DNA from 2 places in the Streptomyces sp. NPDC002851 genome. Region 1 is predicted to be linked to the other one. Evidence: riboswitches for the same ligand, from Rfam matches in the RefSeq annotation. Region 1 holds a riboswitch; the other holds the start of a gene.
The links. A riboswitch is a leader RNA that binds a small molecule or an ion and turns the genes downstream of it on or off. The one in region 1 is predicted to bind S-adenosylmethionine.
Positions count from the first base shown of each region.

Region 2: another riboswitch for S-adenosylmethionine. It lies ahead of ACWD10_RS12495 (aminotransferase class V-fold PLP-dependent enzyme); the one in region 1 lies ahead of thrC (threonine synthase).

Region 1 is NZ_JBSFUT010000002.1:1,553-17,227, forward strand. Features, by position in the region: gene ACWD10_RS01855 (alpha,alpha-trehalose-phosphate synthase (UDP-forming)) at 1-46, opposite strand, end outside; gene ACWD10_RS01860 (glucosyl-3-phosphoglycerate synthase) at 118-1,092, opposite strand; SAM riboswitch class I at 1,282-1,427, shown strand; gene thrC (threonine synthase) at 1,421-2,740, shown strand; gene ACWD10_RS01870 (MoaD/ThiS family protein) at 2,875-3,153, shown strand; gene ACWD10_RS01875 (cold-shock protein) at 3,605-3,808, shown strand; gene groL (chaperonin GroEL) at 4,139-5,761, shown strand; gene ACWD10_RS01885 (alanine/glycine:cation symporter family protein) at 5,938-7,380, shown strand; gene ACWD10_RS01890 (alanine/glycine:cation symporter family protein) at 7,580-9,043, shown strand; gene murQ (N-acetylmuramic acid 6-phosphate etherase) at 9,194-10,135, opposite strand; gene ACWD10_RS01900 (MurR/RpiR family transcriptional regulator) at 10,188-11,105, opposite strand; gene ACWD10_RS01905 (hypothetical protein) at 11,267-11,656, shown strand; gene ACWD10_RS01910 (DUF4031 domain-containing protein) at 11,653-11,919, shown strand; gene ACWD10_RS01915 (trypsin-like serine peptidase) at 12,076-12,870, shown strand; gene ACWD10_RS01920 (Cmx/CmrA family chloramphenicol efflux MFS transporter) at 12,821-14,086, opposite strand; gene ACWD10_RS01925 (HD domain-containing protein) at 14,230-14,904, opposite strand; gene ACWD10_RS01930 (Uma2 family endonuclease) at 14,935-15,543, opposite strand; gene ACWD10_RS01935 (Pepco domain-containing protein) at 15,621-15,675, opposite strand, start outside.
Region 2 is NZ_JBSFUT010000009.1:117,707-133,381, reverse strand. Features, by position in the region: gene ACWD10_RS12555 (hypothetical protein) at 1-852, opposite strand, end outside; gene ACWD10_RS12550 (NlpC/P60 family protein) at 1,006-2,049, opposite strand; gene ACWD10_RS12545 (NlpC/P60 family protein) at 2,302-3,330, opposite strand; gene ACWD10_RS12540 (NYN domain-containing protein) at 3,792-5,396, opposite strand; gene ACWD10_RS12535 (hypothetical protein) at 5,436-5,675, opposite strand; gene ACWD10_RS12530 (rhomboid family intramembrane serine protease) at 5,859-6,650, shown strand; gene ACWD10_RS12525 (Lrp/AsnC family transcriptional regulator) at 6,647-6,928, shown strand; gene ACWD10_RS12520 (small secreted hydrophilic protein) at 7,112-7,501, shown strand; gene ACWD10_RS12515 (ATP-binding protein) at 7,563-8,933, shown strand; gene ACWD10_RS12510 (response regulator transcription factor) at 8,930-9,595, shown strand; gene ACWD10_RS12505 (SLC13 family permease) at 9,745-11,163, shown strand; gene ACWD10_RS12500 (glycerate kinase family protein) at 11,190-12,350, shown strand; gene ACWD10_RS12495 (aminotransferase class V-fold PLP-dependent enzyme) at 12,472-13,926, opposite strand; SAM riboswitch class IV at 14,182-14,299, opposite strand; gene trpD (anthranilate phosphoribosyltransferase) at 14,391-15,455, opposite strand; gene qcrB (cytochrome bc1 complex cytochrome b subunit) at 15,637-15,675, opposite strand, start outside.

The DNA of each region.
Region 1 (15,675 bases):
GAACCTGAGCTCCGTCAGCAGCACCAGGCGAATCATCAGAAGCCATGCGCCCAACCTAGCCCGGGCGGACAGCACCCAAACGCCCCCGAGTACGACTTGGCAGGGTCAAGGCCAGGGTCACGCCACGCGACGGTCCGCATACTCCGCTATCTCGGTCATCGGCGGCCGCTCCTCCGTGTCCACCGCGTGCGTCCGCGGCTCGAAGCCCGCCTCGCCCCGCTCGAACTGGGTCAGGACCGGCCGTACGAGGTGGCCGCGGGCGAGCCGCAGCTGGGCCGTGCGGTAGATCGCCGCCGCCATCCGGCCGAGCGCCCGCCCGTCCTGGTGCCGGTGCTTGCGCACCCCCACGTCGACCTGCGCGAGCGCGTCCAGGCCCACGGTGTGCAGCGCGTCCACGAGCAGCCCGAGCTCCACGCCGTACCCCACCGGGAACGGCAGCCGTTCGAGCAGCGACCGGCGGGCCGCGTACTCGCCGCCCAACGGCTGGACGAAACCGGCCAGTTGGGGCCAGTGGAGGTTGAGCAGCGGCCGCGCGACCAGTTCCGTCACCCTGCCGCCCTGACCGGACGTCCTGCCGGAGGCGGGCGAATCAGACTCAGTACCCAGTGGACGGTCGTACATCGCCTTCACCAGCTGTACCCCGGGCTCGGTCAGGAGCGGCCCCACGATCCCGGAGACGAAGTCGGCCGAGAACTCGCGCAGGTCCGCGTCCACGAAGCACACGATGTCGCCGCTGGTCACCAGGAGTGACCGCCAGAGCACCTCGCCCTTGCCGGGCACCGCGGGGATGCGCGGCAGGATCGCGTCCCGGTGCACCACGCGCGCCCCGGCCGCCGCGGCCACCTCGGACGTACGGTCGGTCGAGCCCGAGTCGATCACCACCAGCTCGTCGACCAGCGGGGCCGCGTCGGACATCAGCTCGCGCCGGATCGTGGCGACGATCTCGCCGACCGTGGCCTCCTCGTCGAGCGCGGGCAGCACTACGCTGACCGTGCTGCCGCTGCGGGCCTTGGCGGCGAGGAGCTGATTGAGCGGCCGGTCGGTCACGGACCAGGAGCGCCTGTTCAGCCAGCGCTCCACCTCTTCGAGCACGTTCCGGTCCCCTCTTGCGTGGCCGTTCTTGCCTGGCCGTGTCCTGTAGGCCGTGGATGTGATCCATCTCGCGGTTCGGACGACTATCTCAACTGTCAGGTGCTTCCGTTACAGTCTTGAACAACGCGGACGGCCGACGCATGTCGGGGTCCGCGTCCACATAAACGTCCGGCACCCGCCGGTCCATACCGCTCATCCAGAGGGGCAGAGGGATACGGCCCGTTGAAGCCCCGGCAACCCTCCAGTCAGTTCTCGCACTGCATGCGCGCGAGGCCCTGGCTAGGGAAGGTGCCAAGTCCGTCTCGCGGCGAGATGCGTCGCGAGGAAGATGAGGAGAAAGGGCCTCGCCTCCATGGCTGTACAGACCGCAGAAGCCACCACCACCCCCGTCGACCTCGGCCCGGCCTCAGGCCTCTCCTGTCGCGAGTGCGGCGAGCGCTTCCCGCTCGGCCCGATCTTCGCCTGCGAGCTGTGTTTCGGCCCCCTTGAGGTGGCGTACGACTTTCAGACCGGTGGGCCCAGTCAAGCAGCAGCGCTCCGTAAGAAGATCGAGAGCGGCCCGGACAACATCTGGCGGTACGCCCCGCTGCTCCCGGTCCCCGCCGACGTGGCGTCCAAGCCGAACCTCAACCCCGGCTGGACCAAGCTCGTCAAGGCCGACAACCTCGCGGCCGAACTCGGCGTCACCGGCGGCCTGTTCATCAAGGACGACTCCGGCAACCCGACGCACTCCTTCAAGGACCGCGTCGTCGCGCAGGCTCTCGAGGCCGCGCGTGCCTTCGGCTTCACCACGCTCTCCTGCTCCTCGACCGGCAACCTCGCCGGTGCCGTCGGCGCCGCCGCCGCCCGTGCCGGCTTCCGCTCCTGCGTGTTCATCCCGCACGACCTGGAGCAGGGCAAGGTCGTCATGGCCGCGGTCTACGGCGGCGAGCTCGTCGGCATCGAGGGCAACTACGACGACGTGAACCGCTTCTGCTCCGAGCTCATCGGCGACCCGCTCGGCGAGGGCTGGGGCTTCGTGAACGTGAACCTGCGGCCGTACTACGGCGAGGGCTCCAAGACCCTGGCGTACGAGATCTGCGAGCAGCTCGGCTGGCAGCTGCCGGACCAGCTGGTGATCCCGATCGCCTCGGGCTCCCAGCTCACGAAGATCGACAAGGGCCTGAAGGAGCTGATCAAGCTCGGGCTCGTCGAGGACAAGCCGTACAAGATCTTCGGCGCCCAGGCGGAGGGCTGCTCTCCGGTGTCGCAGGCGTTCAAGAACGGCCACGACGTCGTACGCCCGCAGAAGCCGGACACCATCGCCAAGTCGCTCGCCATCGGCAACCCGGCCGACGGGCCGTACGTCCTCGACATCGCGCGGCGCACCGGTGGTGCCGTGGAGGACGTCAACGACGAGCAGGTCGTCGACGCGATCAAGCTGCTCGCCCGTACGGAGGGGATCTTCGCGGAGACGGCGGGCGGGGTGACGGTCGGCGTCACGAAGAAGCTGATCGAGACCGGCGTGCTCGACCCGTCGTTGACCACGGTTGTGCTGAACACTGGTGATGGCTTGAAGACGCTGGACGCGGTGGCGCCCACGTCGCAGGCCACTGCCGTGATCAAGCCGTCCCTTGATGCGTTCCGGGCCGCTGGTCTGGATCGCTGACTTTTTACTCCCCAGCCCCGCCCCTTCCCGGCAGTGCCGATATGCGGCTAACGCCGCGTGAGGGGGCTCTGCCCCCAGACCCCCGCTCCTCAAACGCCGGAGGGGCTGATTTCTACCCCGCCGAAAGGTGAACCATGAGCGTCAACGTCCGCATCCCCACCATCCTGCGCACCTACACCGGCGGCCAGTCCGAGGTTCAGGCCGAGGGTGCGACCCTCGCCGAGGTCATCGCGGACCTGGAGAAGAACCACGCCGGTATCGCCGCCCGCGTCCTGGACGACCAGGGCAAGCTGCGCCGCTTCGTGAACGTGTACGTGAACGACGACGACGTCCGCTTCGAGCAGGGCCTGGAGACGGCGACCCCGGACGGTGCCGGCGTCTCCATCATCCCGGCGGTCGCGGGCGGCTGCTGAGCGTCGGGCTCATCGGCCCGCAATACGCAAGGTTCTTGAGAATTGCCCTCTCCGCGCTAAGCGGAGGGGGTAATTCAGCCTCGTGGCGCGCGGTACAGTTGGGCGCGTCCGATTCCCCGTGAGTGTCCCGTGCGTGCTGAGTGTGCCGGGAGCATATGAGAACTCCGAGGAAATCCCGGCCGGAAGCGGCCAATGCATTCCGGCCATTTGCGCCGTATGAGAGCTTTGCCGGGCCCGACTTGCCCTGGCTGGCGGCGACTTCTCCGTATTCTTCCGCTCGGCCGTGCCCAGAATTCTCGTCCGATTGACCTGTTGCAGACGGCAGTTGGACAGATACATTCAGCGGCGGTCGACGCGTTCCGGCGCACACCCCCACCTGTCGGGGGGTGAGGTCTGACCCGGATCCGCGAAGTGCGGGTCTGTGCAAGGGCCAGTAATAGGGGAGTTAGGCATGGCTCAGGGCACCGTCAAGTGGTTCAACGCGGAGAAGGGGTACGGCTTCATCGCGGTCGACGGTGGTGCGGATGTATTCGTCCACTACAGCGCGATTCAGATGGACGGCTACCGCACCCTTGAAGAGGGCCAGCGGGTCGAGTTCGAGATCTCGCAGGGCCAGAAGGGGCCGCAGGCGGACATGGTCCGCGTGACTGCCTGATCGCGCCGACGCGACTGACTGCAGCGACGTGACGAAGGACCCGCATCCCTCCGGGGTGCGGGTCCTTCCGTGCGTACGGGCTCCGGCGCGCCTGCGGCGGTCGTCACCGTACGGACGACGGTCCTCCTTCACCGGAAGCGCCTTGCACTCACCCAGGGAGAGTGCTAATCATTGGCGTTAGCACTCTGCAGGTGAGAGTGACAAAGAAGGACCGGGTCGGTGAGGCCGCCACGCCGGGTGGGGCAAGGAACCACGAGGCAGGCAGGCCGTCCGTCGCGGGCGCCAGCGCGGTCCGGAGCAATCCACCCCAGTCCGGGAGGACCACTTCACATGGCCAAGATCATCGCGTTCGACGAGGAGGCACGGCGCGGCCTCGAGCGCGGCATGAACCAGCTCGCCGACGCCGTCAAGGTGACCCTTGGGCCCAAGGGTCGCAACGTCGTCCTCGAGAAGAAGTGGGGCGCCCCCACGATCACCAACGATGGTGTCTCCATCGCCAAGGAGATCGAGCTCGAGGACCCGTACGAGAAGATCGGCGCCGAGCTGGTCAAGGAGGTCGCCAAGAAGACGGACGACGTCGCCGGTGACGGCACGACGACCGCGACCGTCCTGGCGCAGGCGCTCGTCAAGGAGGGCCTGCGGAACGTCGCCGCGGGTGCCAACCCGATGGCTCTGAAGCGTGGCATCGAGCGGGCCGTCGAGGCGGTCTCCGGCGCCCTGCTGGAGCAGGCGAAGGATGTCGAGACCAAGGAGCAGATCGCTTCCACGGCCTCCATCTCCGCCGCCGACACCCAGATCGGTGAGCTCATCGCCGAGGCGATGGACAAGGTCGGCAAGGAAGGCGTCATCACGGTCGAGGAGGCCCAGACCTTCGGTCTGGAGCTGGAGCTCACCGAGGGCATGCGCTTCGACAAGGGCTACATCTCGGCGTACTTCGCGACCGACATGGAGCGTATGGAGGCCGTCCTCGACGACCCGTACATCCTGATCGCGAACTCGAAGATCGGCTCGGTCAAGGACCTGCTGCCGCTCCTCGAGAAGGTCATGCAGTCCGGCAAGCCGCTGCTGATCATCGCCGAGGACGTCGAGGGCGAGGCCCTGTCGACCCTGGTCGTCAACAAGATCAAGGGCACCTTCAAGTCCGTCGCCGTGAAGGCCCCGGGCTTCGGTGACCGCCGCAAGGCGATGCTGAACGACATCGCCATCCTCACCGGCGGCGAGGTCATCTCCGAGGAGGTCGGCCTCAAGCTCGAGAACGCGACGATCGACCTGCTCGGCCGCGCCCGCAAGGTCGTCATCACCAAGGACGAGACCACCATCGTCGACGGTGCGGGCGACAGCGACCAGGTCAACGGCCGGGTGAACCAGATCCGCGCCGAGATCGAGCAGTCCGACTCGGACTACGACCGCGAGAAGCTCCAGGAGCGCCTCGCGAAGCTGGCCGGCGGCGTGGCCGTCATCAAGGCCGGTGCCGCCACCGAGGTGGAGCTCAAGGAGCGCAAGCACCGCATCGAGGACGCCGTGCGTAACGCCAAGGCGGCCGTCGAGGAGGGCATCGTCGCCGGTGGTGGCGTGGCCCTGCTGCAGGCCTCCTCGGTCTTCGAGAAGCTGGAGCTCGAGGGCGACGAGGCCACCGGTGCCGCCGCCGTCAAGCTGGCCCTCCAGGCCCCGCTCAAGCAGATCGCCGAGAACGCCGGTCTTGAGGGCGGCGTCGTGGTGGAGAAGGTCCGCAACCTCCAGGCCGGTCACGGTCTGAACGCCGCCACCGGTGAGTACGAGGACCTGATCGCCGCGGGCGTCATCGACCCGGCCAAGGTGACCCGTTCCGCGCTGCAGAACGCCGCGTCGATCGCCGCGCTGTTCCTCACCACCGAGGCCGTCATCGCCGACAAGCCGGAGAAGGCCGCCGCGGCCGCTCCGGGCGGCATGCCGGGCGGTGACATGGACTTCTGATCCCCGGATCAGCTGTCCTGAGCGTTTTGCTCTGCAAAGGGGCGGTGTGCTTCCCTCTCGGGAGGCGCACCGCCCCTGTTGCTTGATGAGCTTCTCGCTCATGAGCCTTGTGAGGCGGGCGCCTTCGCCGTGCAGGGGCGTCCGCCTCGGTGCTTGAACTTGCAAGGACGATGTACGTGAACACGCTCGACTCGGTGATCGTGACCATCAACGATCACTTCTGGACCTGGCTCCTGATCCCCCTCGTGGTCGGCGCCGGTCTCTACTTCACCTTCCGCTCGCGGGCCGTGCAGCTGCGTCTCTTCCCCGAGATGCTGCGCGTGGTGCGGGACAAGGCGGCGCCGGGGGCGGTCTCCTCCTTCGGCGCCTTCACCATCTCGGCGGCCGCGCGCGTGGGCACCGGCAATATCGCGGGCGTGGCCACCGCGATCACGCTCGGCGGTGCCGGCGCCGTCTTCTGGATGTGGGCGATGGCGCTGATCGGGGCCGCCTCCGCGTTCGTCGAGTCGGCGCTCGCCCAGCTGTACAAGGTGCGCGGCAAGGACGGCTCGTTCCGCGGCGGTCCCGCGTACTACATGCAGTACGCCCTGAAGCGCCGCTGGCTGGGCGTGGTCTTCGCGGTCGTCATCACGCTGACCTTCGGCTTCGTCTTCAACGCCGTACAGTCCAACACCATCGTCTCGGTGGCCGCGGGCTCGATCGGCCCGGCGGACCCCGGCTCGTTCAAGGCGGTGCTCGGCCTGGCGGTCGCGGGCCTCCTCGCCCTGGTGATCTTCGGTGGCGTACGCCGGATCGCGCAGGTCACCACGTGGCTCGTGCCGGTGATGGCGCTGCTGTACCTGCTGCTCGGACTCGTGGTCGTCGTACTCAACATCGGGGACGTGCCCCGGGTGTTCCTCGACATCGTGGGCGGGGCCTTCGGGGTGCGCGAGGTCGCCGGCGGTGCCCTGGGCGCGGCGATCCAGCAGGGCGTGCGGCGTGGCATGTTCTCGAACGAGGCGGGTCTCGGCTCGGCGCCGAACGCCGGTGCCACGGCGGACGTCAGCCATCCGGCCAAGCAGGGCCTGGTGCAGTCGCTCGGGGTCTTCTTCGACACGCTGCTCATCTGCTCGATGACCGCGTTCGTCATCCTGACCAGCAACCCGGAGCTGAGCGGGGCCCAGCAGGGCGCCGATCTGACCCAGAGCGCGCTCTCCGAGACCCTCGGCGGCTGGGCGGGCCACCTGCTGACCGTGGTGGTCTTCCTGCTCTGCTTCTCCACCCTGATCGGCAACTACTACTACGGCGAGTCCAACATCCGGTTCATGACCCGCAATAAGTGGGTCCTGCCCGGCTACCGGGCCCTCGTCCTGGTCGTGGTCTTCCTCGGCGCCCTCGGCACGGTGAGCGTCATCTGGAACCTCGCCGACGTGTTCATGGGCGTGATGGCACTGGTGAACCTGGCGGCGATCCTGCCGCTCTCGGGGATCGCCTTCCGGCTCGCCGAGGACTTCGTCGCCCAGCGCCGCGAGGGTCTCGACCCGGTCTTCACCCGCGACCGGATGCCGGATCTGCGGGGCGTGCAGTGCTGGGAACCGGCGGCGGAGCGGGAGTCGGCGGAGTCGGCGAAGCTGCTCTGACGGGCTCGGTTCCACATTGTGAGATAGGGCACTTCCGAAAGCTCTGGGCAGGGGCGGTCGTCCCTGCCTAGAGTCCTGGCGTTTGCGGAGTGTTCTCCTCCGCGCCGTCCGGCCCGACCGTCCGCTCCGTACGCGATCCGTACGCGTGTGCAACGAACGGGCCGACTCCCCGACTCACAAGGAACCGGGAAGCACCCCCATGAGCACGTTGGAAACCTGGATCGTCGACCTCAACGACGTCTTCTGGACATATCTGCTGATTCCGCTGGTGGCCGTGGCCGGCGTCTGGTTCACCCTGCGCTCCAAGGGCGTGCAGATCCGTCTGATCCCGGAGATGTTCCGGGTCTTCAAGGACAAGCCGCAGTCCGGCGGCGTCAGCCCCTTCGGCGCCTTCACCATCTCCGCCGCCGCGCGCATCGGCACCGGCAACATCGCCGGTGTGGCCACCGCGATCACCATGGGCGGCCCCGGCGCCGTCTTCTGGATGTGGATGATGGCCCTCATCGGCGGTGCCTCGGCGTTCGTCGAGTCGGTCCTGGCCCAGCTGTACAAGGTGCGCGGGACCGAGCCCGGTACGTACCGCGGTGGCCCGGCCTACTACATGCAGAAGGCGCTCGGGAAGCGCTGGCTCGGGGTGATCTTCGCCGTCCTGATCACGCTGACCTTCGGGTTCGTGCTGACCGCGGTGCAGTCCAACACGATCACGGTGGCCGCGAAGGGCTCCTTCGGCACGGACTCCACCTGGTTCGCGCCCGTCCTCGGTGTGGTGCTCGCCGCGCTCCTCGCGCTCGCTGTGTTCTTCGGCGTGAAGCGCCTGACGGCCGTCACCAAGGTCCTCATCCCCGCGATGGCCTCGCTCTACCTGCTGGTCGGCCTGATCGTCGTGGTCCTCAACCTCGGCAGCGTGCCGGGCATGATCGCCGACATCATCGGCAGCGCCTTCGGCTTCCGTGAGGTCGCGGGTGGCGCCGTGGGTACGGCGATCCTGCAGGGTGTGCGGCGTGGCATGTTCTCCAACGAGGCGGGCATGGGCTCGGCCCCGAACGCCTCCGCCGCCGCGGAGACCACGCACCCGGTGAAGCAGGGCCTGGTCCAGACCCTCGGCGTCTACTTCGACACCCTGGTCATCTGCACCATGACCGCCTTCGTGATCCTCACCGCCAACCCGACGCTCGGCGAGCGCGGCGGCGCGGACGTGACGCAGTCCGCCTTCGCCGGCGCGCTCGGCGACTGGGCCGGGCACCTGCTGACGCTCGTCGTCTTCATGGTCGCGTTCAGCTCCATGATCGGTAACTACTACTACGGCGAGTCCAACATCGAGTTCATCACCCGCCGTAAGAGCGTGATGACCTCGTACCGCGCGGTCGTCGTCGCCTGCGCCGTCCTCGGCGCGATCGGCTCCGTCCCGCTGGTCTGGAGCCTCGCGGACGTCACGATGGGCGCGATGGTCCTGGTCAACATGATCGCGATCATCCCGCTCGGGGCGGTCGCCTTCCGCCTCCTCGACGACTACCTGGCCCAGCGCCGCCAGGGCCTCGACCCGGTCTTCCGGAAGGACCAGGTGCCGGGCCTGCGCGGCGAGGTGGAGTGCTGGGGCACCACGGACGCGGGCGACGCGGCCGCGGGCGTGGCGAAGGAGCAGGCACCGGTCGGCTCGCGCTGACGCTGACGCTGGTGGCGGTCGCGGTCGCGGTCGCGGTCGCGGTCGCGGGCGCGGGCGCGCTCGCGGTCGTACGAGTCGGAGGGCGGCATTCCCTTGGGGGTGCCGCCCTTTGGCGTGGCGTGGCGCGGGGCCGGTGGGAGGGGATGCTGCCTAATCCGTCGCCGTCGCGGCCAGGGCCGCGCGGAGGTGGCCCTGGGAGTCGGTCAGGAGCTTTTCGGCGGTGTCGGCGTCGACCTTCGCCAGGATCATCAGGATCGCGGTCTTCACCTCCCCGTCCGCGGCGGTCAGGGCGGTCTCGATGGTCTCGTCCGGCGCGTCCGTGGCGAGCGCGACGATGCGGCGCGAGCGGGCCCGCAGCTTCTCGTTCGAGGCGCGTACGTCCACCATCAGGTTTCCGTAGGTCTTGCCGAGCCGGATCATCGTGATCGTCGAGAGCATGTTGAGGACCAGCTTCTGGGCCGTGCCCGCCTTCAACCGCGTCGATCCGGTGAGGAGTTCGGGCCCGACGACGACCTCGATGCCGTGCTCGGCCGCGGCCGCGAGCGCGCTGTCCGCGTTGCAGGACAGGCCGACCGTCAGGGCCCCGGCCGCGCGCGCGTGCTCCACCGCGCCGACGGCGTACGGCGTGCGGCCCGAGGCGGAGATGCCCACCACCGTGTCGTCGGCGGTCAGGCCCAGGTCGGTCAGGTCCTCGCGGGCCAGGTCCTTGGAGTCCTCGGCGCCCTCCACCGCGGTGACCATCGCGCTCGGGCCGCCCGCGATCAGGCCGACGACCTCGGACGGGTCGGTGTTGAAGGTCGGCGGGCACTCGCTCGCGTCCAGGACGCCGAGCCGCCCGGCGGTGCCCGCGCCCGCGTAGATCAGGCGGCCGCCGCGGGCCATCCGCTCGGCGGTCGCGTCGATCGCGGCGGCGATCTGCGGCAGCCGGTCCGCGACGGCGGCCGGGACGGTGGCGTCCTCGCCGTTCATCGTGCGGGCGATGTCCAGCGTCGACATGCGGTCGATCTCGGCGAGTTCGGGACGGAACGCCTCGGTGGTCAGCGTGTCCAGCTGGGCGCGCAGTTCGCCGGACTCGGGGGTGGTGGAGGTCATGGCGGTGGCGGCTCTTTCGTGTGCGGTGGAGGGAGGGGTGCGTGCCGGATGCTTACCGCGTACGGGGGCTGTGCCGGTGCGCGAGCGCCTCGTAGGAGGCGGCGAGGGCGGGGGCCGCCGTCTCGTACGTCCGCTGCGCCACGCCCACGAACAGGCAGTCCACGACGAGCAGTTGGGAGGTGCGCGAGGACATCGCGGCCGGGCGCAGCTCGCTCTCACGGGCCGTGGAGGTGGTCAGGATGTGGTCGGCGTACTGCGAGACCGGGCGGTCCGGGCGGCCGGTGATCGCGATGGTGGTGGCGCCGTGCTCGAAGGCGACGCGCAGCGGTTCTATGACGTCCTCGGTGGAGCCGGAGTGCGTGATCGCGACGGCCACGTCCCCGGAGCGCAGCTGTACGGCGTTGGTGACGGCGAGGTGCGGGTCGCCGTGGGCGTGCGCGACGAGGCCGATGCGGAGCAGCTTCTGGGCGAGGTCCTGGCCGACGAGCGAGGAGGCGCCGACCCCGTAGATGTCGGTGCGGCGCGCGGCGGCCAGGGCCGAGACGGCGGCGGCGAGCTGGGTGGTGTCGAGCCCGGCCGCGGTGTCGGCGAGGGTCTGCTGCTCGTCGTACGCGAGCTTGGCGACGACGTCCGCGAGCGGGTCGTCGACGGCGATGTCCGCGGTCACGGCCGGGGCGCGGCCCGACTGCTGCTGCGCGGCGAGCCCGGCGAGCGCGAGCCGCAGGTCCCGGTAGCCCGGGTAGCCGAGCAGGCGGGCGGTGCGGACGACGGTGGCCTCGCTGGTGCCGGTGAGCTCGGCGAGCCCGGTGACGGTCAGGGCGGCACAGCCCGCCGGGTCGCCGGCCACGGCTTCGGCGACGCGCTGCATGGAGCGGGTCATGGACGGCCCGAGGGTGCGCACCTTCGCGGCGAGGGCCGCGGGGGCGGCGGGGGCGTCACCGGTGAAAATTTCCTTCACTTCGTTGCTCACACTTTGAAAGATATTTTTGGCCTGGTGTGCGGTCAAGACGCCGTCGGTCAAGTCACGGCTGTGTTCGGGAGTTCTGCCGGGACTTCTGTCCTGTGGAGATTGGGGCTGCTGTGAGCCGTGGGCCGTCGACCTCGTGCCGGTACGGGGCGCACAATGGGGCCATGAACCCGTCCGACCCCGCCGCCGATCCCACCGGCCCTCTGGAGCAGGCGTTGCACGCCGCCCGTGCGCTCGTCCTCGCTGACCTGGTCGCGCTCGAGGTCGCGCAGGCCGATGTCGTCTCGATGGTCGAGGACGCCGTGGTGCACCGCCGGTGGTGGGTCGCGCAGTGGCCGGAGGGCGCGGAGTTCGTGGCCGGGCTCGTCGCGCAGGACGTACAGGACAAGCTCCTGGAGAAGTACGGGCGGTGGCCGCTGTGCCCCGTGTGCGGTTCGGGTGACCCTCATGCCTTGGACGTAGAGCCCGAGTTGGGTGCGGATCCGCACTGGGTGTGCGGCAAGGCGGGGGTCGTGGTCGCGGCCATCGGGTCGCTCGGATCGGTGGCGCATTGACGATCTATATCGACCCGCCCGCGTGGCCGGGGCACGGCCGGATGTGGTCGCACATGATCAGCGATGTGTCGTACGAGGAACTGCACGCGTTCGCCGCGGGGATCGGGTGCCCGCGGCAGGCGTTCGACGGCGACCACTATGACGTGCCGTCGGCTCGGTACGAGAGCGCGGTGCGGGCGGGGGCGGTGGAGGTGCCGAGTCGGGACATCGTGCGGTTGTTGGTGAAGGCGGGGCTGAGGCGGCCGAAGGGGCGCGAAGCGTAGGGCCCGTCTTACGGATCACGCATCCGTGCCGTCGGCTCGGGCGCCGCTCCTGGGGGCTGCGCCCCCAGCCCCCCCTCGCGCTGAACGCGCTCGTCCTCAAACGCCGGACGGGCTGATTCTTGGAACCCGTGTCGCCTTCTTACCCTCCGTACGTATATGGGGTTCTCGAACCGCCCGGCCGTATGGGCGCTGCCCGCCGCCCTGGCCCTGCTCGCCGGATGCGCCGTGCTGCCTGGGCTTTCCGGGCTGCCCGCCCCGCAGACCGAGGCGACGCCCACGGACGGGCTGCCGTCGGTCGGTGTCCTGGTCGCCGACGGCGAGCACTGGTGCACGGCCACCGTCGTCGACAGCCCTCAGGGCAATGTCATCGCCACGGCCGGGCACTGTGTACGGAACGTCGACGAGGACGGCCAGGTCGAGGACCTCACCGAGGAGGACGACCTCGCCTTCGCCCCCGGCTTCGGCGGCTCCGGCGACGGCCGCACACCGTACGGCCGGTGGCGCGTGAAGGGCGCCTACCTCGACGACCGCTGGCGGGACCAGGCCGACGACCGCGCGGACTACGCGTTTCTGACCCTGGAGCCGGACGACCGGGGCCGCGCCATCCAGGATGTCGTCGGCGCGGCCCGCCCCGACTGGTCCTCCGGCTTCGACCGCGAGGTGACGGTGTACGGCTACCCCGACGCCGAGCACAACCCCGAGAACCGTCAGGTCGCGTGCCGCACGCACACGTCCCGGGACAAGGACGAGCCGTACATGCTGCACATGCGGTGCGGCGGCTTCTGGACGGGCACGAGCGGCAGCCCGTGGCTCACGGAGTTCGGCGGGCCGGGGCGGCCGGGACGGCTGATCGGGGTGCTCAGCGGGGGCGACACGGACGAGGAGTCGACGGCGGTGCTGTTCACCGAGGCGACGAGGAAGGTGTACGAGAAGGCTGTCGCGGCAGGCTAGTGCCGGTGCCGGTGCCGGTGCCGGTGGCGCCCTCGGCCACGACGTGCGCCCCCGCGGACACAGACTCCGTCGCCCTCCCCTGCAACCGCAGCGCCAGGAACGCCGCCCCCAGCGCGGCCAGCGTCATCCCGGCCCCGGCCCAGGCCGGTGACGTAAAGCCGAGCTTCGCGTCGATGACCGTGCCGCCGAGCCAGGGGCCACTGGTGTTGCCGAGGTTGAAGGCGGCCGTGGCGGTGGCACCGGCGAGGGTCGGGGCGGCCCCGGCGACGTTGAACATCCGGGCGTTCAGCGCGGGCGCCGTATAGAAGGCCGAGACGCCGATGAGGAAGGACAGCACAACGGCCACGGCCGCGACCTCGGCGAACAGCCCGAGCACGGCGAGAAAGACGGTAGAAGCGACGATCCCGCTGAACATCACGGCGAACAGCCGCCCGTCGGCGATCCGCCCGCCCACGGTCGTCCCGACGAGCGCGCCGATCCCGAAGAGCATGAGCACGGTGGGCACCCAGCCGGAGTCGAGCCCCGACACATCGGTGAGCAGCGACGCGAGGTAGCTGAACGCGCAGAACACGCCACCGCCCGCGAGCGTGATCACGGCGATCTGCACCCAGACCTGCGGGTCCCGGTAGATGGTCAACTCCCGCCGCAACTGCGGCTTCTCGGCGGGCACGGGGATCCGCGGAATCAGCGTCGCGACCCCGACGAGCGCCAGCGCGGAGGCGGCCCCTACGGCCCAGAATGCCGACCGCCACCCGAGGTGCTCCCCGAGAAACGCCCCGATGGGAACGCCGACCACATTGGCGATGGAAAGCCCGCCGATCATCACGCCCATGGCCCGGGCCCGGGCGTCGCGGTCCACCGTCGCGATGGCCACGGAGGCGCCGACGGCCCAGAACCCGGCGCAGGCGAGCGCACTGATCACACGCGAGGCGAACAGAATCTCGTACGTCGGCGCGAGCGCCCCCGCGACCTGCCCGAGCCCGAAGACGCTGATGAGCGAGATGAGCGTGGTCCGCCGTGGCAGCCGCAGCGTGGCGGCGGCAAGCACGGGCGCGCCCACGACCATGCCGATCGCGAAGGCGGAGATCAGCAGCCCGGCCCGCGGAATGGACACATCCATGTCGTCGGCGATCGCCGGAAGCAACCCGGAGAGCATGAACTCGCTGGTCCCGAGCGCGAAGACGGCGAGACCGAGGGTGTATACGGCGACGGGCATACGGCCGGGTCGGCCGGGTCGGTTGGAGCGGTTGGAACGGTTGGGTCGGGCGGAACCGGAGGCGCTTTCGGTTTCGGGCATGTCAGGTGCGAACCGTGCGGGTGCCCCTTTCATTCCCGCTCATTCCCGCCGTGACGGTTGTCTCAATCGCAGAGCGACTCCAACTCGGCGGCGAGATTGCGCCGCGCCCGCGCCTCCCACTCGGCGGCCCCGTACGGCGTACGGAACAGCCGAGGCAGCGCGAGCAACTGCCGCAGCACATCGGCCCGCCCCGCGCGGAAGGCGTCGTCGGGCACGAACCCGTATTCCTCACGGACGGCGGCGGCGTACGCGGCGTACGCCTCGGGCTCGGCGGCAAGGATGGCGAGGTCGGCGTCACACAGGGCTTCACCGTTCCGGTCGCCCTCGGCCGGGTCGTGCGTGACGGTCAGCCGCACGAGCCGCGCGACCTCGGCGGTCTGCTCCTGGCTCAACCCGGCCTCGGGCAGGGCCCGTTCGGCGAGCCGGGCCGACCGCTCCTCGTTCTCGGACCGCTCGGGAAGGTAGACGGCGTCGTGGAACCAGGCGGCCAGGCGTACGAGCTCGGGGTCATCGGCGTGCTCACCGAGTGCGCCGTCTAGATGCCGGAGCACGGCCGCGAGGTGGTCGAGCGTGTGATAGCGGCGCTGCGGCTCGGCCCATCGGGTGAGGAGGTTGTCGGCGTACGGGCCGGGGTCGGGCTTGTCGTCGCCACCGCGCGCGGCGAGCAGGGTGTCGGCCCAGCGGCGGCGGAGGTCGGCGTCGCGGTCTCGGTTGTCGGCGGTCACGTCGGCGGTCATGGGGTGAGCCTATTGACCGCGCGGTGCCCCTCAGGAGTAGCGAGGAAATGTGGAGGTGTCGACGGTCCACGCGCCCACCTGGACCGTGTCTCCGAATTTGGCCTTGCGTGGTGTGTCCCGGTAGCGGGGCTCGCCGCTTGCCGCATCGGGGGCGGAGTGGACGGTGATCGTGCCGTCCCTCGGGTCGATGATGACGTAGAGGGGGACACCCATGCGTGGGTAGTCGCGGAGCTTGGCGATGTGGTCGTTTCCCGGATTTGAAGGAGACACCACCTCGAAGGCCACGGAGACATCCGGAGCGAATGCCGCGAAGTCCTCGGTCTGCCGGCTGCGGGCCTCCCGTGTCATGACGACCAAGTCGGAGGTGCGGCACAGTCCGAGCCCGGGGTGGTGGACGCGGCACTCCCCGCTGGCAACCGCGTCACCGTCCTGGGACCGGATCTGGAAGACGAGTTCCGCCACGATCTCTCCATGCGGGAGGGAGGGGCACATCATGTGGACGGTGATCTCCTGGTTCGCGATGTCTGCCCGTACGTGCTGGCCACGCCGGTCCATCTCGCCCTCGATGGCCTCGACGGCTTCCTGGAGCTGCTGATACGTGATGATCGGCCCGTCCGATTCAACCGGATGTGCGCTCATGCTGTCTCCCTCTCCGGCGTTTCTGGTATCGACGGTACCTAACGCCGCACCGGAGTATGCGCTCATGCGGGTGGAGGTCAAGACGGCCGCTTGAACGTGAGGGTCAGACCCCGCGTTCCCTGCATCTGGCCC
Region 2 (15,675 bases), on a different contig from region 1:
GGCGAAGCCCTCCGAGAGCCAGAGCGGGGTGGCCGCCGAGGTGTACGCGCGGGTGGCCACGTGGGTGGCCTCGTGCGTGAGGACGACCTGCTTGCCGAAGTCGCTGAGTACGTCATACGCCTCGGGGTTGACGATGATCCGGTCCGCGGGCGCCTGCCCGCCGCCGCCCACCTCACCCGTGGTGACCGCCGCGATGCCCTGGTACCCGGCGGCCGGGGCGCCGAGCAGCCCCGCCATCCCGTCGAGCGAGCCCGGCACCAGGACCACCACGCGGCCCGCCCAGGCCCGGCCCCACGCGTCCCGCACCGCCGGAACCGCACGGTCCGCGAGCCCGGCGTAACCGCGCAGCTGGTCCCGGCTCCGGCCGACCCCGAGGACCAGGCTCCGCTCGCCGCGTACCGCCGTCACCTCGCCCTGCTCCCACAGCTGCCGCACCCCCTTGTCGGCGGACCGCTCGTCGGCCACGGACCAGCGCTCGCCGCGGCGTTCGAGCCGGACGGTGCGCTCCACGGTGACCGGGGCACGGTCGTAGCCGTCGAGGCGGTAGCGCAGCTCGACGGAGGCGGTGGCGCCGGACTCGGCCAGGACGAGCCGGGTCAGGCGGTACTCCCAAGAACGCAGCGGCACTTGGGCGAGGTGGCCGAACTCCGTAGCACGCGCGGCCGGACCGCCGGGCGCCGCCGTCGCCTCGTACGCCGCCTCGTCCCGCTCGAGCACGGCCTCGGCCCGCCGCGCGAGCAGCCGCTCCACGGCCACGGTCGCGGAGTCCCCCCGCGCGGGCCCACCGCAGCCGGTGCCGACGAGGAGCACGGCGAGACAGAGCAGCACGGCCGTACGGAGGCGGCGCCGCACGGGAACGCCCGCCCCGGCGCGCCGGGGAGCCCACCGACCTGCCGCACCCACCCGCGTACACCCGTGACCAGCCATCTCTTGAGGGTACGAGGACGCGCGGGGAGGCACGAGAGGCAGACGAGCCCTCGGGAGCGTGGACCGGTGCCGATCCGGTCAGACGCGGGTCACCGCGGAGACCGGCATCATGCCCACCGGGTCGTACCGCACGGGCGCCCCCGGGTAGGGGGCGTGCACCACCTGGCCGTTGCCCATGTACATCCCGATATGGCTGGCGTCGGAGCGGTAGGTGACCAGGTCTCCGGGCTGCGCCTCGTCGAGCGAGACCTGCCGCCCCGCGTACTGCTGCTCCTGCGAGGTGCGCGGCAGGCCGACGCCCGCCTGCCCGTACGCCCACTGCGTCAGGCCCGAACAGTCGAAGCCGTACGGCCCGTTGGCGCCCCACACATACGGCCGCCCGACCGCCTGCCGCACCGCCGCGACCGCCGCCGCGGCCCGCGCCGACGGCGGCATCCCGGAGATCCCGGGCAGCTCGCCGCGGTCCGAACGCGAAGCGCGGTCGAACGCGGCGCGGTCCCGCGCGGACAGCGAGTTGAGCAGCCGCTGGGCCTCGGCGAGCTTCCGCGCCACGGTGCGCTTCTGCCGCGCGACCACGGCCCGGGACCGCTCGAGCTCCCTGAGCATCTCGGTGGCCTTGGCGCGCTGCTGCGCCAGGGTCCGCTGGGCGCGCTGGAGTTCGGAGAGCTCGCCGGCGTGCCGGTGGCTGATCCGGTCGAGCGTGGCGGCCTTCTCGAGATAGCTGTCCGGGTCCGAGGAGAGGATCAGGGCGACCGTGGGGTCGATGCCGCCGGAACGGTACTGGGCCCCGGCCAGCGCACCGAGCGCGCCCCGCATGGTGTTGATGCGTTCCTGGCCGCGGGCGACCGCGTCCTGCACCACGGCGACCTCGCGGCGCAGCGTGTCGGTCCGCTCGTCCGCCTTGTTGTACGCCTCCGTGGCCCGCTCCGCCTCGGCGTAGAGGCGGTCCACCTTGGCCGAGGAGCCTTCGGTGTCGTCCTGCGGGTCGGCGCCCGCGGGGGCGGCGCCGAGCGAGGTCGCGGCGGCGGCCGCGGTGGCCATGGCGGCCGACAGGACGGTGATGCGGGCGCTCCGGTCGAGGCCCGCGAGGGCGGAGTGCGAGGGACGGCGGTGGGACGCCACGGGGGCGGCTCCTTCTTCCGGGGCCAGAACAGCGCGGAAGGTATCACCACGAACCGGCCCCGGCGGCCACGCACAGCACAGCGTCCCGCCATCGACGCAGGTCGACAGCGGGACGCGGGGTCAGCACGCGGGGGCCGAATTCGCCCGTTCGGAGGGCGCGTTGAGCGCCGTACGACAGGGACGTACGAGTGAGACGTACGAGAGAGATGAGCGAGTGAGACGTACCGTGCGAGACGGCGGAACCGCGAGACGTCAGATGCGCACGCCGAACATGTACGGCATGTTGTTGATCGACTCGTAGCGCACCGCGGCGCCCGGCTTGGGGGCGTGCAGGATCTGTCCGCCGCCCGCGTAGAAGCCGACGTGGTGCAGGTCGTCGTAGAAGATGACCAGGTCGCCGGGGCGCAGGTCGCTCTGCGAGGAGATCCTGGTACCGGCGTTCGCCTGGTCCTGGGAGATCCGGGGTATGGAGACCCCGGCCTGCGAGAAGGACCACTGCGTCAGGCCCGAGCAGTCGAAGGAGCTCGGCCCGGTCGCGCCGTACACATACGGCGAACCGATCTTGCTCTTGGCGGCATTGAGTGCCGCGGCGCCGCGGCCCGTGGCGGGCGCGGTGTTGCCGAGGTCGATGCGGTCGGCGGCGTCGCGGCTCGCCCGCTCCTCGGCGGCGGCCATGGCCGCGCGCTCCTTGGCCGTCAGGGTGTTGAGGAGCTTCTGCGCCTCGTTGAGCTTGCCCTGGACCTTCTTCTTCTGCTCGCCCAGCTCCTTGCGGGTGTCGGCGAGGTCCGACAGCTTGTCCTTGGCCTCGGCACGCTGCTGCGCGAGCGCCCGCTGCTTGCCCTGGATCTCCTTCAGGGCGTCGGCCTGCTTGCTCGTCAACTGGTCGAGCGAGGAGGCCTTGTCCAGGTAGCTGTCCGGGTCGGAGGAGAGGAACAGCTGCACGGAGGGGTCGATGCCGCCGGAGCGGTACTGGGCGCTGGCCAGCGAACCGATGCCGTCGCGCAGCTCGTTGAGGTCGGCCTGGCCGCGGGCGACCTTGTCCTGGAGCTCGCTGATCTCTTCCTCGAGCTTGTCCTGTTGCTCCTTGGCGCCGTTGTACTTCTCGGTGGCGTGCTCCGCCTCCTCGTACAGCTTGTCGACCTTCGCCTTGACTTCCTTCTTGCTCGGCTTCGGCTCCGCGTGTGCGGCCTGCGAAGTGAGCGCCACGGCTGCCGCTGCGGTCGCGGTGAGAACGGTCACGCGGGAGCGGCTCGGCTGCTTCGGTCGACGATGGGACGCCACGGGGGCGGCTCCTTCTTCCTCCGACCGCCTACTGGGGACGATAGGCGGGACCCCCGCCGTCATCTCTATTAGATGATCAACAGAGCGAAGGTTCGAGCCCAGACACTAAGTGACACGATTGAGATCCTTCAAATCATCCCGGCAAAATTCTCGGTCGCGACCGCATCCTTTACCTTCAATACACCTGCAGTAATGAGCACTTGACGCAATGTTGCGTGAAGGTCCCGCGAAATCGGGCATTACGCCCAGGAGTTGCCAGGCGTTACAGAAGCCGCCAGGTCCTCTCTTCCGGGTCAGCCCGGCTCCGGACGACGGCGCCCTTCCGGGTGGCCCGAGCGGGCTCTGGTGCGTGCAGCTGCAAGGCGGAGGAGGGAGTCGACGCGGAGCGTCGGCGACCGACGACAACGCCGCAGATGTGCGTGCCAGAGCCCGCGACGCCGGGATGATCCGGAAGAGAGGGCCTAGCCGCGCGAAAGTCGTTTCAGGAGGACCGCGGACGCGACCGGGCGGGCGCCCGCCCGTGCGACCCCGTCGGCCACCTCACGGTCGGTCGAGACCACCGTCACCGGGCGGCCCGGCGGCTCGGCGCGGACCAGCTGCCGGATGAGCTCATCGGCGGTCACGCCCGGCTTGGAGAAGAGGACGCGGACGCCGCGCGGTGGTGCAAGGAGCACCGGCGCCGCCAGCTCCGCCCCGTCGAAGACACAGGTCACCTCGGCGCCGGTCTGCGCCGCGAGCGCGGAGAGCGAGCCGAGCAGCCGGAGCCGCTGCTTCTCCAGGGGCATCGTGGGATAGCCGGTCTTGGTGACGTTGTAGCCGTCCACCACCAGGTGCGCCTGGGGCAGCGCGAGCAATTGATCCAGGATCGCCGGATCGTCCTCGGACAGGGCGCGGGCCGCGATGTCCTTGGGGCTCATCCGGCCCGGTTCGGCCGCGTCGACGGTCTCGGCGGGGCGTACGGACACCGGTGGCAGGGCGAGTTCGCGGCGCAGCCCCTGCGTGGACTCCAGGAGTGTGTCCAGGAGCAGCCGTACCCGCATGTCCTCTATCGAGCGGCCCTCGCGCACCGCTTTGCGGCTCGCCTCCAGGGCCGCTTCGGCCTCGCCGAGCCGGGTCTTGAGGCGGCGTGCCTCGCTGTCGGCGGCGGAGAGCTGCGTCTGGCTCTCGGCGCGTACGGCCTCGGTCTCGGCGGCTGCCTTGCGCAGGGCGGCCTCGCCGCGGCGTACGTCGCTGAGCGCGCTGCGGAGCTTGCGGTGAAGCGATTCGGCTTCCTTCTTCGCCGCGTCCAGGTCGGCGCGGAGCCGCTCGGTCTCGGCCCGGGCGCGCTCGCGGGTCTCGGCCACCTCGCGGCGCAGGCGTTCCAGCTCGGCCCGGGTCTCCTCGTCGGCCCGCTCGGCGTCGGCGCGCTGCGCCTCCTCTCCGGCGGCGGTCACGAGCTTCACCCATCCCGTGTGCCGCAGTACGTAGGCCGCGGCCGCCACATCGAGCGGGTCCGCGGCCGGGGGCGGCGTGCCGGAGTCGAGCGCGGCGGCCAGCTCGGGCTGCGCCTCTCTGAGCCGCTCCCCGATCCGCTGCCGGAAGAGCGGGGCGGACTCCAGGGCGGCCGCCATCGCGTTGCCCGCGAACTTCAGCCGACGGCTCGGTGTGAAGCGGGCGTACTGGCGCAGCTGCGGGGGAAGTTCGGAGACGGTCAGGCCGCCGAAACCGTCCGAGACGAGCGCGATGACCCGACGGCGTACGCCTTCGGGAAGCGGCCGCTCCAGAGTCTCGGCGGTCTCGTCCGCGGAGGTCCCGGCGGTCTCGTCCACGGAGGTCCCGGTGGCGCCGTCCGCCGGGGAAGCCTCGTCGGAGGCCCCACGGGAGGCCCCATCGGAAGCCCCGTTAGAGGCCCCTTTAGAGGCCCCGCCAGAGGCGCCTTTGGCACCTTCCGCGTGGTTCGCGGTGGCGTCGGTGGCGCCCTCTACGGGCGTCGACCCGGTGGCGTCGGCCGCCGCGTGGGCCGGACCGACACCGTCGGCCGCACCGGCCGCCCCGGCGCCGTCGCCCCGCTGGCCTGCCTGCACCATCCGTCACCCCACTCGACACGTGCCGCTCGGGCGGGCCCCTCAGGAGCTCGCGCCCGGCTTTGCCACCAGTTCCACCTGATCCACCGCGTTGCACCAGCGGCAGCGGACCGACTCGATGTTCTCACTGAGCACGTCGCGTTCCTCGACCTTGGGCTCACCGGCCAGGTCGAGGTGGACGTACTCCACCACCTTCGACGAACGGGTCACGTCGAAGCGCGTGAGGTTGCCACAGAGCGTGCAGCGCCACCGGGTGTCGGAGGTCGGGAGCGGAACCGTCATCGCGGCGTACGCCTTTCGTCGATCAGTTTGAGTCGGTCACCTTGAGTCAGTCACTTTTCGTAGGTCAGTGATACTCCCCTACTTCTGGCAACCCTAAGGCTTGCCGTGGGGCCGTGCGGACGGCCGGGAGCCGGGCGGCGAGGCGGTCTATACGCATGCATCCGGTTACGTCATGATCTGTCCATGATCGTTGAGCGGGGTGCGGCGGGAGAGCCGCACAAGGACACGTCCCCGACCGTCTTCCGGGGCGTCGCGTCCCTGCGCGCGCCGCTGCGGCTGGTCACGGGGCGCGGTGCGGTGGTGACGTACGGCGTGATCGTGGTCTGCTGCGCGATCTTCGTGATCTCCCCCGGGTCCGGGCTCAACCCCACCTTCGGCACCGGCGACCAACTGCTCGCCGCCCAGCGCGGTTACTTCGCCCGCTGGGGCGTCATCCCGCAGGCGCTGCTCGACGGGGTGCCGCGGGCCGCGCTCACTCCGGTCACCGCGCTCTTCGTGCACGGCAGCTGGCTGCATCTGCTCGGCAACATGCTGTTCCTCTACGTGTTCGGGGCGATGGTGGAGAAGCGTCTGGGGCATCTCCAGTACGCGTTCTTCTATCTGGGCTGCGGGGCGCTCGCGCTCTTCGTGTTCGCGGCCGCCAATGCCGGCTCCGAGCAGACCCTGGTGGGGGCGTCCGGGGCGATCTCCGCGGTGCTCGGCGCCTTTCTCTATTTCTTCCCCACGGCCCGGGTCACCAGCCTCTTTCCCTTTCTGTTCTTTCTTCCGCTGCGCTTTCCCGCATGGATCGTGCTGCCGTTCTGGGTGGCGCTCCAGTGGCTTGCGGCGGCGCGGGAGACCAGCGGTCCCGGGGTCGCCTACCTGGCTCACCTGGTGGGCTTCTCGCTCGGCTTCCTCTACGCCTGGGGGCTGTGTCTGCGTACGGCTAGAGTGAAGGGCCAAGCGCCGGCGACCGAGGGAGAAAGTCAGCCGTGATCACCGCGATCGTGCTCATCAAGACCAGCGTGGACCGGATCCCGGAGATCGCCGAGGCGATCGCCGCGCTCGACAGCGTCAGCGAGGTCTTCTCGGTGACCGGTACCTACGACCTCATCGCGATGGTGCGGGTGGCCGCCCACGACGATCTGGCGGACGTCATTCCGGGCCGGATCAGCAAGATCGAGGGCGTCGAGGCCACGGACACGCACGTCGCGTTCCGCACGTACTCCCAGCACGACCTCGAGGCGGCGTTCGCGATCGGCCTGGACTCCTAGGGCCCGTCTCCCCGACCTTCGCGGGCCCGCGGCGAGCAGCGACGCCCGGCGCACACGCCCGGCCGGACGGGCCCTCGGTCCGTCCGCTCCCGCGACCTCGCGGCCTCAGGCCCCGCGGCCGGATGAGGACTTCTTCATCTTCGCCTCATCCGGACGCGCGCCCGAGCCGCGCACGCTCGACGTATGGCCTTCTCCCACCGCATGGCGGCACTCGCCGCAGTCGTCGCGATCCCCCTCGGCATCGCGGCGACCAGCTACACACTCACCGACAGCCCCGCGCCCCCGAAGGTGCCGCCCAAGATCGAGCTGGACCCCAGCTCACCCGCCCCCTCGGGCAAGCCCTCGTCCCCCTCACCCACCCCGACGCCCAGCGACGAGGTGGTCTCCCGGCCACCGGTGAGCGACGGGCCCGGCGACGACGACGATGACGACGACGGGGGCAGCCGGAACAGCGGCACGGGCGACGACGGGGGCAGCCGGAACGGCAGCACGGGCGACGACACGAACGACGACGGGAACGACGACCGGAACGACGGGAGCGGGCGCGGTGCGGGAGACCGGGACGACGGCTGAATCCGCGCCCGTGCGCCGGATCTCCGCCCGCGTCCGGATCCTGCTCTGGCTGCTCGGCGTGATGGCCGTGGCGCTCGCCGCGGTCGCCATGACCACCCGTTCCATCCTGGAGCGGGACGTGGACCACCGGATCGCGCGCCTGCTCGCCCAGGAGACCAGCGAGTTCGCCAACCTCGAGGCGCGTGGCGTCGACCCGGAGACCGGCCGCGAGTTCGCCGCCCCGGACCGCCTGCTCCGGGTCTTCCTCGAGCGGCAGTACGCCGACGCCGACGAGGAGCTGATCGGTCTCGTACGACGGGCGGACCGCGACCCCGCCAAGCTGGTGCAGCAGCGCGAGATCCGGACCGCGCTGCCACTGCACCAGGACCCGGCCGCGCGCCGCGCCATCTTCGCCTCGCCCGACGCCACCGGCACCCTGCACCGCCCCGAGGGCGAGATCCGCTGGGCCAAGGTGACGGTGGCGCGGCAGGGCGGCGAGCCGGAGGCGGCGTTCGTCGTCGCCTTCCACCCGGAGACCGAACTGGCCCGGGTGGACGAGGTGTTCCGCATACTGCTCGCCATCTCCGGGGTCGCCCTGGTGATGACCACCGGCATCGGCTGGGTGGTGGCCGGTAGCATCCTGCGGCCCGTACGCCTGGTCCGCACCACCGCCGCCCAGCTCACCGAGCAGGACCTGACCCGGCGCATCCCGGTGCAGGGCCGCGACGACGTGGCCGCGCTCGCCGAGACGTTCAACGCGATGCTGGACCGGCTTGAGCGGGCCTTCGCCGCACAGCGCTACTTCGTCGACGACGCCGGGCACGAGCTCCGTACCCCCATCACCATCGTCCGCGGCCACCTGGAGCTCATGGGCGACGATCCGGCGGAGCGCGAGGAGACCGTCCGCCTCGTCACCGACGAGCTCGACCGGATGAGCCGGATCGTCGAGGACCTGCTCCTGCTCGCCAAGGCCGAGCGCCCCGACTTCGTCACACCAGGACCGGTGCAGCTCGCCGAACTCACCGCGGATGTCTACGTCAAGGCGCGCACCCTGGGCGAGCGTGACTGGAAGCTGACCGAAGTGGCCGAGGGCGAGGCCGAGTTGGACGAGCAGCGGGTCACCCAGGCGATGGTGCAGCTCGCGCAGAACGCCGTGCAGCACACCACGCCCGGCCAGGCCGTCAGCATCGGCTCCCGCATCGAGGGTGCGGCCGTCGAGTTGTACGTCGCCGACTCGGGGCCCGGTGTGCCACCGCAGGACGCCGAGGTGATCTTCGACCGGTTCCGGCGCGGCACCGCCCGGCGCGGCGCGCGCGGCAGCGGCGCCGGGCTCGGCCTGTCCATCGTGCGGGCGATCGCCGAGGGCCACCGGGGCGGCGGCGTGCGGCTGCGCGAAACGCCTGGCGGCGGCGCCACCTTCGTACTCGATCTGCCTCTGGAGGAGGCCAAGTGAACCGGATTCTGATCGTCGAGGACGAGGAACGCATCGCCTCCTTCATCGAGAAGGGGCTGCGCGCCAACGGCTTCACGACCACCGTCGTAGCCGACGGCGACGCCGCACACGACTACGCGCTGACCGGCGGCTTCGACCTGGTCATCCTGGACATCGGCCTGCCGGGCCGGGACGGCTTCACAGTCCTGCGGCAGCTGCGCGAGGCCCGGGTGACCGTCCCGGTGATCGTGCTCACGGCGCGGGACTCGGTGCGGGACACCGTGGCCGGGCTCGAAGGCGGCGCCGACGACTGGATGACGAAGCCGTTCCGCTTCGAGGAGCTGCTCGCCCGGGTCCGGCTCCGACTGCGCACCGCGGCCCGCGCGCCCGAGGTGACGGTGCTGCGCAGCGGCGAGCTCAGCCTGGACCTGCGCACCCGCAGGGCCCGCTCGGGCGACCGGACGGTGGATCTGACGGCCCGCGAATTCGTGCTCCTGGAACTCTTCCTGCGCCACCCCGGGCAGGTGCTCGCGCGCGAGCAGATCCTCTCCCATGTCTGGGGATACGACTTCGACCCCGGCTCCAACATCGTCGACGTCTACGTCCGCGCGCTGCGCAAGAAGCTGGGCGCGGAGCGGGTGGAGACGGTGCGCGGGATGGGGTACCGGCTGCCCGGTCCGTAAGCCGCCGCAGCGCCGTCCGGTCGCGCCCCGCGCCCTGCGCCCCGCGCCCCCGGGTGAAGTACCCGTCCCGGTGAGGTTCCTTGTCCCGGTGAAGTTCCCTTCATTTACGGCTCATCAGGGACTCACAGCAGGTTCGAAAACTGTCTTACGTGACAGTGAACTTCCGGCAAGCGGCAACGTGGTGCGCGGCCCTGACCCTCTGCGGACTGCTGCTCGTCCCCACCAACTTCCCCGGCCTGACCGGCGAGGCCCGCCTCACCCTCGCCGTGTTCGCGCTCGCGACCTGCGCGTGGATCGCCACCCCGATCGATGACACGTACATCGCGCTCGGCGCCGGACTCGCCCTCACCGCGACCGGAGTGATCAGCAGCGAGACCCTCTTCGGCACCCTGGGCGACGCGACGGTGTGGCTGCTGATCTGCGCCTTCGTGCTCGCGGCCGCCGTGGCGCGCACGGGGCTCGCGGGCCGGGCGGCGGCGTTCCTGGTCAGCGGGGCGCGCAGCGTACGGCAGTTGACGCATCTGACCACCGCGGCGCTGGTGGTGACGGCCTTCGCGGTGCCCGCCACCTCCGGGCGCGCCGCCCTCGCGCTGCCCGTCTTCCTGGCGCTCGCCAAGGTCCTCGCCGACCGCAAGCGACTGGTCGTGATGCTGGCGCTGCTGTTTCCCACCGTGATCCTGCTGTCCGCGGTCGCGACCCTGATCGGCGCTGGCGCCCATCTGATCACCGTGTCGGTGCTCTGGGAGGCGACGGGACAGCGGATCGGCTTCACGCAGTGGCTGCTCCTCGGCCTGCCGCTCGCCGTCGCGTCCTCCCATCTGGCCGCCGAGGTCGTCCTGTTGACGACGACGCGGCGCGCGGACCGGCGCGGTCCGGTACGCATCAGCGCCGGGGACCTCCAGGAGCACAGCGACACGGCGGTCACCGGCCCGCTGAACGCGGCGGAGTCCCGCTGCGCACTCCTCCTCACCACCGTCGTCGCGCTGTGGTGCAGTGAGCCGCTGCACCAAGTCCCGCCCGCCGTCGTCGCGTTGATCGGCGCGGTCATCGCGGCGTCCCCCGCGCTCGGCACCGTACGCCTCAAGGACGCCCTCAAGACGGTGCCCTGGTCGCTGCTGCTCTTCATGGCCGCGACGATGGCGATGGGCGTGGCGCTCGCCGACTCGGGCGCGGCGCGGTGGCTGGTCTCGGGCCTGCCCGTGGACCTGCCGCCCGGACTGTTCCTCGGCGCCGTGATCGTGCTCAGCACGGCCGCGCACCTCGTCCTGCAGTCCCGCTCGGCCCGCTCGTCGGTCCTGGTCCCGCTGGTCGTGGTGGCGGCGGTCGGCGCGGGCGTCAACCCGGTCGCGGCCGCGCTCGCGTCGACGGCCGCCGCGGGCTTCTGCCACACCCTGCCCGCGTCCGCGAAGCCCGTGACGCTCTTCGCCGAGATCCCCGGCACCCCCACCTACACCCCGCGCGACCTGCTGCGCCTCTCCACCGTCCTGGCCCCACTGACCGCCGCGCTCGTACTGCTCTTCGCGCTCGCGGTGTGGCCGCTGCTCGGCGTGCCCGTCCTTCGCCCCTGACGCCCCTGACCCCGGGAGTTACCGCCATGCTGACCCGTTTCGCCGTCGCCCCCGCCGGCTTCAAGGAGTCCCTGTCCGCCCGCGCCGCCGCCGAGGCCATCGCGGCCGGGGTGCGCCGCGTCGTCCCGCACGCCGAGGTCGACCTCATCCCCCTGGTGGACGGCGGCGAGGGCACCGCCGCCGCGCTCGCCTCGGCCACCGGCGGCCGCCTGGTCGCGCTGCCCGCCACGGGCCCCGTGGGCGAACCGGTCGGCACCCACTTCGCGCTGCTCGACGCCGAGACCGCCGTGGTGGAGATGGCCGCCGTCGCGGGCCTGTCCCTGGTCCCGCGCACCCTGCGCGACCCGGGCGCCACCACCACGTACGGCGTCGGCGAGCTGATCCGCGCCGCGCTCGACACGGGCGTACGCCGCATCCTCGTCGGCTGCGGAGACTCCGGTACGTCGGACGGGGGCGCCGGCGCGCTACAGGCCCTCGGCGCCCGCCTGCTCACCGCGAAGGGATACGAACTCCCGTGCGGCGGACGGGCGTTGACCCGCCTCGACCGGATCGACCCGAGCGGCCTCGACCCGCGCCTGAAGGACGTGGAGCTGCAGGTCGTCTGCAACCCGTTCAACGTCCTGTGCGGCGCGCGCGGCGTGGCTCGGGTCTTCGGCCCGCAGAAGGGCGCGACCCCGGCGCAGGTGGAGGAGCTCTCGGCGGCCCTGGACCACTGGGCATACGTACTCGAACGCGACCTCGGCTGCTCGGCCGACCTACGCCATGGCCCCGGCACGGGCGCCTCCGGCGGCCTAGGCGCGGGCCTGGCCGCCCTGGGCGCCCAACTGCTCCCCCGCTACAGCCTCTTCGACGGACTACTCGCCCCCCTCGACCTGGACGCCCGTCTGGCCCGCGCCGACCTGGTCGTCACCGCCGAGGGCGCCCTCGACCACCAGACGCCGCGCGGCAAGGTCCCGGCCGAGGTGGCCCGCCGCGCCAAGCTCCACGGCCGCCCGGTCCTCGCCCTCGCGGGCACGATCGGCGAGGGCGCGCATCAGGTCCACGCCACCGGGGTGGACGCATACAGTGCGATCCTGCCCGCCCCGGTCACGCTGCCCGAAGCGCTGGGCCGGGGCGGCGAGTTCCTGACGGACGCGACGGAACGGGCCTTGCGGATGGTGCTGTTGGGCGCCAATCTCGCCGCTTAGCCATCAGCCCGTCCGGCGTTTGAGGAGCGGGGGTCCGGGGGCGGAGCCCCCGTAGCTCCGCAGGATTTCGGGAAGGGGCGGGTAGGGGAAACCCCCACCCACGAGCCGCACCCCGCCCCCCTCACACCCCCGCCGTGTCCGGCACGCACCGCCCGTCCTCGGTCCGGTAGGACCACCGCGCACCATCCCGCACCAGCTCCCGCACCGCCCGCACAAACCGCTCCACGTGCTCATCCGGCGTACCCGCCCCAAAGCTCACCCGGATCGCGTTCAGCGACTTCTCCCCGGGCGCGGCCTCCGGCGACCCGCACTCGCCCTGCTCCTGCGGGTCGCTGCCGAGCAGCGTGCGCACCAGCGGGTGGGCGCAGAACAGGCCGTCCCGCACCCCGATCCCGTACTCGGCGGAGAGCGCGGCCGCGAAGTGCGAGCTGTTCCATCCGTCCACGACGAACGAGATGACCCCGACCCGGGGAGCGTCGTCGCCGAACAGCGAGAGCACCCTCACCTCCGGCACCTCGGCGAGCCCGGCCCGCACCCGCGCGATCAGCTCCTGCTCGCGTGCCACCAGCGAGTCGAACCCGGCCTCGGTGAGCGCCTTGCAGGCGGAAGCGATGGCGTACGCGCCGATGACGTTCGGCGAACCGGCCTCGTGGCGCGCGGGGGTGGTCTGCCACTCCACGTCCACGCCGCCGTCCGCACGCCGCGCGACCGCACGAGAGGCGCCGCCGCCCGCGAGGTACGGCTCGGCCTCCTGAAGCCAGTCGGCCCGCCCGGCGAGCACACCGGAGCCGAACGGGGCGTACAGCTTGTGCCCGGAGAAGGCGACCCAGTCGACGTCCAACTCGCTGAGGGACACCGGGTGGTGCGGCGCGAGCTGCGCGGCGTCGAGCACGATCCGCGCGCCGTGGGCGTGCGCGGCGGCGGCGAGCTCCCGCACCGGCCACAGCTCCCCGGTCACGTTCGAGGCACCGGTGACGCACACCAGCGCGGGGCCGTACGGGGTGCGGTCGGCGAGCGCCCGTTCCAGGGTGGCGACGGCCTCGTCGGGCGTACGCGGGGCGTTGAGGTACGTCACCCGGGCGTCGCGCCACGGAAGCAGCGAAGCGTGGTGCTCGGTCTCGAAGACGAACACCTGGCAGTCGGCGGGAAGGGCGGCGGCCAGCAGATTCAGCGAATCAGTCGTGGACCGCGTGAACACGACCTGGTCGCCGGTGCGGCAGCCGAGGAACTCCTCGACGGTCCGGCGTGCGTTCTCGAACAGGTCGGTCGACAGCTGCGAGAGGTAGCCCGCCCCGCGGTGCACGCTGCCGTAGTACGGCGCGTACGCGGCCACGTCGTCCCACACGCGTTGAAGCGCCGGCGCGCTGGCCGCGTAGTCGAGCGCGGCGTAGGTGACTTCGCCGCCGGTCACGAGCGGCACGGTGACGTCCCGGCCGAGCACGGCGAGCTGAGCGGGACAGGCGGGGTCGACGGAAGCGACGTCGGCGGAAGCGGCGACGGCCTCCGTGACGGTGGCGTCAGTGGCGGTGGCAGCGGCAGTAGCGGTGGCGGTGGCGGCATTCAGGTACGCGGACATAACGGCATCTCCCGGCAAAACGCGGCGAATCAAGCAAAGGGGAACCCGCACTCCACGTACGGGCGAAAAACCTCGACGCACCACCACGTGCTACACGAACGAGCGGACGAACGGACGAACGGACAATCCGGACTCAACCCGCGCGTAGCGAAAGGAACTTGATGCGGAGGTATGCGGAAAAGGGGCCGTAGCCCTATCGCATTCGCTTGCTCACGAGACTGCTCCCTTGAGGACCAGGACCCCAGGGTGTGCAGGGGTCCGCGCTTGCCACAGACCTCGCTGCCTGCGGCCTGGTCTTCACCCGGGGCACCCCGCCACGGACGGAGGGTTGCCGGACAGCGGGCCGGGGCCTCAGTCGCTGTCACTCATGACCTGGGAAGCATCTTGCCAGAAGATCTTTGCGGCGCAAGGCGCGGTCCGCATTCCGGACTGCGTCTTGCGTCACATTCGGCGTGCGGTGCCGTTCACCGCCGACTGGCCGCCACCCAGCGCTCAAGGACCCCCTTGGCCGCGCCCGAGTCGATCGACTCGGCGGCCCGGTCCATCGCGCCCCGGATCTGCTCGGTCAGCGGCTTCCCGGTCGGCTCCAGGGCGACGAGTGCGGCCGCCGCGTTCAGCACGACGGCGTCCCGCACCGGACCGGTCTCGCCGTCGAGCAGCCGCAGCGCCACATCGGCGTTGTACGTGGCGTCCGCGCCGCGCAGCGCCTCCACCGGCACCAGGTCGAGGCCGACGTCCCGCGGGTCGAAGCTCTCCTCGGTCACCTTGCCGTCCCGGACCACCCACACCCGTGAGGTGGCCGTCGTCGTCAGCTCGTCGAGCCCGTCGTCGCCGCGGAACACCAGGGACGAGTTGCCGCGCTCGGCGAGGACACCGGCGACGATGGGCGCCATCCGGGGGTCCGCGACGCCGACCGCCTGTGCCTTCACCTTCGCCGGGTTGGTCAGCGGGCCGAGTACATTGAAGGTCGTACGGATGCCCAACTGGCCGCGCGCCGCGGCCACATGACGCAGCGCCGGGTGGAACTTCACCGCGAAGCAGAAGGTGATCCCGGCCTCCTCGGCCACCTCGGCCACCCGCGGCAGCGCCAGCTCCAGATTGACGCCGAGCTTCTCCAGGACGTCCGAGGCACCCGACGCCGAGGACGCCGCCCGGTTGCCGTGCTTGACGACCTTCGCACCCGTACCGGCGATGACGATCGCCGCCATGGTGGAGATGTTGACGGTCTTCGCGCCGTCGCCGCCCGTACCGACGATGTCGACCGAGGGGCCCGGCACGTCGATCACATGCGCGTGCTCGTACATCGCCCGGACGAGACCGGTGATCTCGTCGACGGTCTCCCCCTTGGCCCGCAACGCCACCGCGAACCCGGCGATCTGCGCGTCGGTCGCCTGGCCGCGCATGATCAGGTCCATCGCCCAGGCGGTGTCGTCGGCGCTCAGGTCGCGGCCCTCGAGCAGGCCGTTCAGGAGGGCGGGCCAGGAACGGCCCGCCGCGGTGTCGCCTCCAGCGGGGTGCACAGCGCTCATGGTCGCTCCTGGTGGTCGTGTCGCCGTACGGCTGGGAAGTCGGATACCTCAGAGACCCAGCGGTACGGCATACGGAAAGAATCTGTGGCTCAGCCTAGCCAAGCCGCAGGACGGCAAAGAGCCCCGTCCGACGAATGGGACGGGGCTCAGAGCCGTGGCGATCAGCCGCTGAGGGCCGGGATCAGTGGTGGCCGTGGCCGCTGGTGATCTCCTTGTACTC